DNA from 4 places in the Rhizobium aureum genome. Region 4 is predicted to be linked to each of the others. Evidence: predicted binding sites of a transcription regulator. Region 4 holds the regulator's gene; each other region holds the start of a gene.
The links. The regulator PhoB, encoded in region 4, activates phosphate uptake and scavenging genes when phosphate is short. The targets are predictions, from matches to a motif close to TGTCATNNANCTGTCAT.
Positions count from the first base shown of each region.

Region 1: the regulator PhoB is predicted to act here: its motif matches at 545-561, upstream of pstS (phosphate ABC transporter substrate-binding protein PstS).
Region 2: the regulator PhoB is predicted to act here: its motif matches at 1,266-1,282, upstream of PH552_RS13265 (esterase-like activity of phytase family protein).
Region 3: the regulator PhoB is predicted to act here: its motif matches at 1,405-1,421, upstream of PH552_RS16940 (Orn/Lys/Arg family decarboxylase).

Region 1 covers NZ_JAQJCI010000024.1:76,738-78,917, forward strand. The annotation lists gene PH552_RS30980 (cupin domain-containing protein) at 78-422, shown strand; gene pstS (phosphate ABC transporter substrate-binding protein PstS) at 738-1,709, shown strand; gene pstC (phosphate ABC transporter permease subunit PstC) at 1,786-2,180, shown strand, end outside.
Region 2 covers NZ_JAQJCI010000004.1:394,182-396,361, reverse strand. The annotation lists gene PH552_RS13265 (esterase-like activity of phytase family protein) at 1-1,096, opposite strand, end outside; gene PH552_RS13260 (DUF502 domain-containing protein) at 1,334-2,035, opposite strand.
Region 3 covers NZ_JAQJCI010000006.1:160,199-162,378, forward strand. The annotation lists gene PH552_RS16940 (Orn/Lys/Arg family decarboxylase) at 1-1,360, opposite strand, end outside; gene PH552_RS16945 (IclR family transcriptional regulator) at 2,078-2,180, opposite strand, start outside.
Region 4 covers NZ_JAQJCI010000009.1:123,125-125,304, forward strand. The annotation lists gene pstB (phosphate ABC transporter ATP-binding protein PstB) at 1-139, shown strand, start outside; gene phoU (phosphate signaling complex protein PhoU) at 191-904, shown strand; gene phoB (phosphate regulon transcriptional regulator PhoB) at 936-1,619, shown strand; gene PH552_RS20890 (GcrA family cell cycle regulator) at 1,810-2,180, opposite strand, start outside.

The sequences.
Region 1 (2,180 bases), on a different contig from region 4:
GTTGTCTCGGTCCGCGATCGCCGAATGGTGATTGCGGGCTTTTGATCTTGGCGAAACGTGATCGACAGGGGACTTGAGTGGCAACCTATCTGCAACTGGATGTCGATGGCGTGGTGCCCGAGACAGGTGCGCCCGCAGCGGATCGTCTCATTTCAGGAGCTCCGATTTTTCGAACCTGGAACCTCGACGAGGCCGATGGCGGCCTTTATGCCGGTGTCTGGGAAGCAACGCCGGGCAAATGGAGGATCGTCTATGACGAGTGGGAGTACTTCCACATTCTCTCCGGCTATTCCATTGTGACAGCTGACGACGGCGAAGCCTTTCATCTGCGTGCAGGCGACCGCCTCATCTTGAAGCCGGGCTTCAAGGGGATCTGGGAAGTCATTGAAACGACTCGCAAGGATTATGTGATCCGTCTCTGACGACGTCGTTGAATCAAAACATGAAGTTCGCGTTCGCCTGCTGCCCGCGGCGGTCCGTTCCGTGCGGATCCGTGATGACCGTGATGATTGCCACAGGTTGTGTCACCGCCGCTTCATTAAACTGTCATCAAACTGAAACAATGCGGCATTAGAGCCATCACTGTCGCCAGGAGGTCGAGGTGGGGTTCCTAACCGATGGGATACTTCGTGCTCAGCTTCTGCCCGCCATCCCTTTCATCACTCTGGGAAGTGAGTTCAATCATGTTGAATCAGAAATTTCGTTCGCTTTGCCTGACTGCAGGCTTCATCGCGGCTATGTCCGTTTCGGCCTCGGCTGCCGACATCACGGGCGCCGGCTCGAGCTTCATCGCTCCGGTTCTGTCCAAGTGGGCCGAAGGCTACAAGGCAGCGACGAACAATGTCGTCAACTATCAGTCGGTCGGTTCGGGCGCCGGCATCAAGCAGCTTCTCGACAAGACCATCGTATTCGGCGCTTCGGACAAGCCGATGAGCGACGCTGACCTCGAGAAGAACGGCATTGCCCAGTTCCCGATGATCTCCGGCGGCATCGTCGTCTCCTATAACGTCGAAGGCGTAAAGCCGGGCGAACTCGTTCTCGACGGCAAGACGCTGGCCGACATCTTCCTCGGCAAGATCACCAAGTGGGACGATGCGGCCATCAAGGCTCTCAACCCGGACGTGAAGCTGCCTTCCACGCCGATCTCCGTCGTTTACCGCGCCGACAGCTCGGGCACGACCTTCAACTTCACCGACTACCTGTCGAAGGTTTCGCCGGAATGGAAGGAAAAGGTTGGCTCGAACACCGCCGTTGAATGGCCTGTTGGATTCGGAGCCAAGGGCTCGGAAGGCGTTTCCACCACCGTCAACCAGACGGCTGGTTCGATCTCCTACGTTGAATATTCCTACGTCGTCGCCAACCACATCGGTTTTGCGAAGATGAAGAACGCTGCCGGCAAGGTTATCGAGCCAAGCCTGGAAACGTTCAAGGCTGCCGCTTCCAACGCCGATTGGGCCAAGGCCAAGAACTTCAACCTGATCATCACCAATCAGCCGGGCGAAAAGAGCTGGCCGATTGCCGCCTCGACCTGGGTTCTGCTCTACAAGAAGCCGGCCGACGCTGCTAAGAACGAAGAAGCGCTGAAGTTCTTCAAGTGGTCCTATGAGCATGGCCAGAAGGACGCGGCCGCCCTGTCTTATCTCGCGGTCCCGGACAATGTTGTCGAGATCGTCGAGAAGTCTTGGAAGACGGACTTCGGCACGAAGTAATTTGTGCTAGGCGAGAAAATTGCGGCGGGCAGGGTTTTTCCCTGTCCGCCTTTCGTGACAGGACAAGGGGAAATCGATGGCTGACGCGACTCAGATGGCGGGCTTTCAGGCTGTGAATACCTCCGCCGCGACCAGAAAATTCCGAATCCAGGATCGGATTTTCTATTTGATGACGCTTGGCTCGGCTGTTCTTGTCGTGCTTCTGCTGCTGGCAATCCTCGTGGTTCTTGTCATCGATGCCTTGCCCACATTTCAGACCTTTGGCTTGTCGTTCCTTTGGGGCACCAAGTGGAGCGCGCCGGCCGATATTTATGGCGCCGTGCCTGCCGTCGTCGGTACGCTTGTAAGTTCGTTCATCGCCATGCTGATTGCTGTTCCCCTCGGCATCGGCATCGCCATATTCCTGACGGAACTTTGCCCCGGCAGCCTGCGCCGTCCGATCAGCACCGCCATCGAGCTTCTGGCGGGCGT
Region 2 (2,180 bases), on a different contig from region 4:
CGACGGCGACGATGCTGCGGTAGAGCGACTTGTCGCCCTTTACGCCGTAACCGTTGTTGCTGTCGCGCGCCAGCATCAGGAAGCTTGTCGGCGAGAGCGCATAGATTTCGCTCTGGGCGGCAACAGCCGTTTTGCCCTTGTCATTCGTGAAGACCGGCAGCGGCACGACATATTCATGAACCAGCTTCAGATTTGCCGGATCGGCAGCGTCATAGACCAGCGCGCGGGTGTTCTGGCGCGTGGAGCTGGAATCGCCGCCATCCTGGCGCGTTGCAGACTGCAGCACGGCGATCAGGAACTTGCCGTCCGGCGTCAGCGACATGCCTTCCAGACCCTGGTTGTTCTGGCGGCCGCTCGTCGGGTCCTTCGGATCCGGAGCGGTTTCACCGGGACCCGGGTTGTTGGAAGCGAAGTTGACGGCACCATTGCGCATCGGCAGCAAGGCGGCTGGCGGAGGGGTGGCGGACATCATGCGGCCATCGGCGGCAAAGCGGTAGATATAGGGACCATATTCGTCGCTGATGAACATCGTGCCGTCGGGCAGCCGTGCGATCGCTTCCGTGTCGAGCGAGATCTTGCCGTTCGGCGCCTGGGGCAGCAGCGGCATCGCGCCCTCCGCCTTACGGGTGCCATTGGCCGGATCGAGGCCGGTGGTGTCGGCGCCCTTGTCATCCTTCAGAAGCAGGGTGTCGGAAAGCTTGGCGTCGACGCCTGCCTGCTCCTTGCCGGCCGGCGGCGTCGCGCCGGGCGCGACGGGGCTCAAAGTGACGTCGATCGTGTTCAGGCGCGGACGATAGTCGGTCGTGCCGACAGCATTGTAGCCGCGGTCCGGCAGCAGCCAGAGCGAACCCTTATAGGTGCCGTCGGCATTGCGAACCCAGCTCTTGGTATCGATCGACATGCCTGAACCGGAGCCGAAGGTCTCGCCGAACTTGTCACGCAGGTTGGCGGGGATGCGGCCGACCGCAACACGTCCCTTGTTGACAAGCGTCACGCCCTGGACCGCGATGGAACTATCCGCAAGCGCCGCGACCGGCGCAGAAAAAACAAATGTGGCAAGCACAGCCGACAACAGCGGCAAGCTCTTCGAACGCATAGATTTCAAGACAATATCCTCCGATGAAAATATCTATGGAGACAATGAGATCCATCTCCGGCCCTCTCTCGAGCCGTGTCGAGAAACAACAGCCCGGGTCGAAACTCCGCACGTTCGATGATGAGATGCATCCGATTGCCTGTCCCGTACGACGGTCTAAGGCGTCAATATGATAGGGACATGACAGCTCGCGCGATACGCGAGGCCAGGCAACCCACGACAGGAGCGGGAGTGTCTCTAAGTCAGGGATTTTATCGGAACGGGCCTGGGCAGCCCCTTCGCCGCAACCAGCTCTTCCTTGTATTCGGGGGAAACCAGGCCGCCGGATATCAGCAGCTTGGCGCCATCCTCCGGGCTCATGTCGAGCACCGTGATCTTTTCGCGTGGAACGAAAACCAGAAAGCCGGCCGTTGGCACGGGTGTCGGCGGCAGGAAGACCGCCACCATGTCCTGACCCATAGCATTGAATTTCGAAGCAATCTCACCCTTGGCATCCGTCGATATGAACACCATGGACCAGAGACCGGGGCTCGGATATTCGATCAGCCCCACCTTCTTGAACGACGTACCCTGCTCCTTCAGCACGGTCTCGAAGATCTGCTTGACGCTCTTGTAGATGGTCCGCACCAAAGGCACGCGATTGACGATCGACTCGCCGAAGCGGACGATACTCTGGCCGATCAGGTTCTTGGCGAGAAAACCGACGATCGTGATGAAGATCATCGCGATCACCAGGCCGGTACCGGGAACGGCGAAGTTCAGGTAGCTTTCGGGATCGTAACGCGCGGGAATATAGGGGCGAACCCAGCTATCGGCCCAATGGACGACGGACCAGGTCAGCCACAGTGTGATGGCGATCGGAGCGCATATAATCAGGCCGGCCAGGAAATTGTTTCTGATCCGCGTGGTTACGGACATTTTGATGAGTTTTTCAGTCATTCGCCGCTCGAAAACTCCGTTCCGTCGCTACCGCTATCCGGCAAATTCTCCCCACCATCTCCGTGAGCGAATCGTGCCAGAAATCAGCGCGGCATACAACCCGCCAGCTGCGTCTGCGAGCCGAACAAACGATAGGCTCACGACG
Region 3 (2,180 bases), on a different contig from region 4:
AGCGGCCCTTCATCATCTGCGCGCCGACATCGAGAGAGGCAAACAGCGGATAGAAGGGCGAGGTCGAGGCGTGCTGCATGAAGCTTTCGTTGAAGCGCCGGTGCTCCACGCGGCGCTTCTGGCCGGTGATGTGCCTATCCTTCATGTGAATCTGCGAGGCCTGCGAGAAGCTGGCGAGCTGCTTATGGGTCGATTGCGTGGCGATGATACCGGGCGCATCCGGGCCGAGGTCCGAAAGACCCATGGCAAAGCGCCCGGCATAAAGCGGATGAAACTTCATGAAGCCCGCCCATGCCTCGTCGAAGAGGATGTAATCGCACAGGTGGCCGATGCGCTTGAGGATCATCTCGGCATTGTGGATGGTGCCGTCATAGGTGCATTGCTCCACGACAGCGACGCGGAACGGGCGCGGCTTCTTGTAAGCCTCCGGATCTTTCACCAATGGATGCGTGCGGATGCGCTCGCGCAGCGCGTCCTCGTCCATTTCAGCGAAATCCATGGGGCCGATCAGCCCATAAAGATTGCGTCTGGTCGGCAGATAGACCGGAATGCCGCCCGAGATCATCAGGGCGCCGTGATGGGCGGCCTTATGATTGTTGCGATCGAACAGCACGAGATCGCCATCGGTGACGAGGGCTGACAGAGCAACCTTGTTGGAGGTGGAGGTGCCGTTCAGCACGAAATAGGTCTTCTCGGCGCCGAAGATCTTGGCCGCTTCCTTTTGCGCGGCGAGAGCCGGTCCCTCGTGGGTCAGAAGGTCGCCGAGGTCGAGCACGGAATTGTCGAGGTCGTCGCGAAACACCGCTTCGCCCAGATGCTCCATGAAGACACGGCCGATGGGGCTGCGGCTGTAGAAGATGCCGCCATTGTGGCCCGGGCAGGTCCAGAGATGGTTGCCCTCCTCGGCATAATCGACCAGCGCACCGAAAAACGGCGTCTTCAGCGTTTCGGCATATTGCTTGAGCCGGCTGATGAGGCTCTTGGCGATGAAGGCGGGCGTCTCTTCGGACAGGAAGACATAGCCGTCGATGAAATCGAGGACCTCGACCGGCACATCCTCGAAGCGCTTGCGGCGGATCAGCAGGATGATCGGGAATTCGAGGCCGCGCCGGCGCATGAGGTTGATGAGGGCGGCCGTCTTGCCTTCCAGGCCTTTCTTGCCCCAGTCGACCAGCATGCAGCCGATCGCTGCGTCCGTCTGCACGGCGATCTCCGCATCTTCGAGATTGCGCGCGCGCACCACTTCGAAGCCGGAGCGTTCTATCTCCTCGACGATCTGGTTGTAGCGGGCACCCTCCAGATCCTCATTGTCAAAGGTGGGCGTTGCGAACAGAAAGTTGAAGCGTCTGAAATAATCCATCTGGGTACCCGCTTTTGATCCGGCACGAGGTGTCGACGTATTTCATGACATGGATGTGACAAAATATCGAATGTCCGAAACATGCAAACAGAATGGCATTTCTGCCATTCATGTCGTCTCCCTGTGGATTTTACTTTTTCATTGCAATCCGGAAAATGTCGTGTGTCCGTTAGGTTTAGGCGCTAAATCCGGATTAAGCGCATCGATGAAATCGAAAAGTCACTCGGCGCCGATCAAAACCAGACACGGCGACGCGATCTTATGAAGCGGTATGTTAGCGTGGGCCGGGTCTCTGGCGACTTTCTCTATACAAATCATCAGGTCCGCTGCTTTGCCGACATCTCGCCCAGCCGTTCTGGCAAGTATATCCCTTGCCAAAGCCACCTGATCACCTCTTCGGCTGTTCTCCCATTGGGCCAGGGTCGAATGGCCGGTCAGTCGACCGGCTGAAACAGAAGTCGCGATGAATGCCGATAGCCCCAGGATGAGCAACATGCGTCTTTTCACGTGATTTCCTCTGCATGCCCGATCTTAGCCTATGACGTCGAATTGCTATGACAACGGCACAAGATGTCAATGATGTGCAGCCGCATTCACCTGTCGGGACCCCGCATCTCTGCCGCCCGTTCCGCAATCACTTCGCTCCTCCCATTTGAAGGCATCAAGGAAGAACCGCAGATCGAAATTTCAGCTTGCCGTTTCAATCGAAATCAGTAGCTATCGCTGCTTCGGCTTTGCCGCCATTCCTTGATTTGTTCGCTTGATTGCGGGCTTCTCAGCAGCCAGATGCGCTGACGGCATCTCGGGTGTTGCCGATCGG
Region 4 (2,180 bases):
GCAGCAGGCCGCCCGCGTTTCGCAGCGCACCGCAATGTTTCATCTCGGCCATCTGGTCGAGGAGAACGACACCGATAAAATGTTCACCAATCCCGACGATTACCGCACGCAGGATTACATCATGGGCCGTTTTGGTTGATGATATCAAGCGCGCGGCCCCTTTCACACAGTTCACCTTGAGGATAGAAAAATGGTCTCCACACACATTCTCTCTGCCTATGACGAAGACCTGAAGTTCCTGACGCGCCGTATTGCGGAAATGGGCGGCCTGGCCGAGCAGATGGTCAGCGACAGCGTACGCGCATTGGTCCAAAGCGATGCTGCCCTTGCGCAGAAGGTCATCTCCGACGACGTCGTTCTCGACCATGCCGAGCGCGAAGTCGGCGACAAGGCGATCGTCACCATCGCCCGCCGTCAGCCGATGGCAGCCGACCTTCGTGAAATCATGGGATCGATCCGCATCGCTTCCGATCTGGAGCGCGTCGGCGATCTCGGCAAGAACACCGCCAAGCGCGTCATCGCCGTGCAGGGCACCGGCGTTCCGCGCCGTCTCGCCCGCGGCATCGAACACCTTTCCGAATTGGCACTGAGCCAGCTCAAGGAAGTTCTGGATGTCTACGCCACCCGTTCGCCCGACAAGGCCGTATCGATCCGTGAGCGCGACGAGGAAATCGACGCCATGTACACCTCGCTCTTCCGCGAGATGCTGACCTACATGATGGAAGATCCGCGCAACATCACCACCTGCACGCATCTTCTCTTCTGCGCCAAGAACATCGAGCGCATCGGCGACCATGCCACCAACATCGCCGAGACGATCTATTACATGGCGACCGGCGCTCAGCCCGAAGGCGAGCGTCCGAAGGATGATACCGCCAATACCGTCGGCGCGGTGACGGAATAATCTGGAAGTGAAGAAAGGAGACCATAAGCGCATGGTTCCGAGAGTTGCTGTTGTAGAAGACGAGGAAGCGCTCAGCGTTCTGCTGCGCTACAATCTTGAGGCCGAAGGCTTCGAGGTCGACACGATCCTAAGAGGCGATGAGGCTGAGCTGCGTCTCCAGGAGCGCATCCCCGATCTCCTGATCCTCGACTGGATGCTCCCCGGCGTATCGGGCATAGAGCTCTGCCGCCGGCTGCGCATGCGGCCGGAGACGGAGCGCCTGCCGATCATCATGCTGACGGCCCGCGGCGAGGAAAGCGAGCGCGTGCGCGGGCTTTCGACCGGCGCGGACGACTATGTCGTCAAGCCGTTCTCGACGCCGGAGCTGATGGCCCGCGTCAAGGCGATGCTGCGGCGTGCCCGTCCGGAGGTGCTCTCCACGGTGCTGCGTTGCGGCGATATCGAGCTCGATCGCGAAACTCATCGCGTTCACCGCAAGAGCCGCGAAGTGCGGCTGGGGCCGACGGAATTCCGCCTGCTGGAATTCCTGATGTCCTCGCCCGGCCGCGTCTTCTCGCGCTCGCAGCTGCTCGACGGCGTCTGGGGTCACGATATCTATGTCGACGAACGCACGGTCGACGTCCATGTCGGCCGCCTGCGCAAGGCGCTCAATTTCTCCAATATGCAGGATGTCATCCGTACCGTTCGCGGCGCGGGCTATTCCATGGAAGCCTGAGCGGCTTGCCGCTCGGGTATCAACATTACAGCTCCACGCGTCTTTCAAGACGCGTTAAGGTCGCTGTAACATCTTGAAATGCTGCATAATTTTCTCTTAAATCGATTCCGGTTTAAGGAATTATGCAGGAGCGGCGGAAATAGAAAAACGGGCCTCGAGGGGCCTGTTGCTCTTTGTCTTGCTGTCACTTTCAGCCGTTGTTGCGCCGGCGGTCATGCACTGGCTGGTAGGCCATGCGCTGATGATAGGTGCAGTAGGGCGACGAATCCGGGCTGTCATTGCCGCAGAAGTGGAAATCGTCCTTCAGCGGATCGCCGACCGGCCATTTGCAGGTGCGCTCCGTCAGCTCCGTCAGGCCGAGGCGGCGGGAGATCGGAACGACGACGTTCGCAGCCGGGCGATACTGGATTTCGTTGACGGAATCGACCTCGATCTCTTCCTTCAGCATGGTTACGCCCTGCTGGCGGGTGACGACCGTCCGTGTTGCAACGCGCGATCCGTAGCTCGTGGCGCGGGGTGCTGCAGCACTGCGCTTCGGCGTGCGCGTCGCGGTTGCCGTGC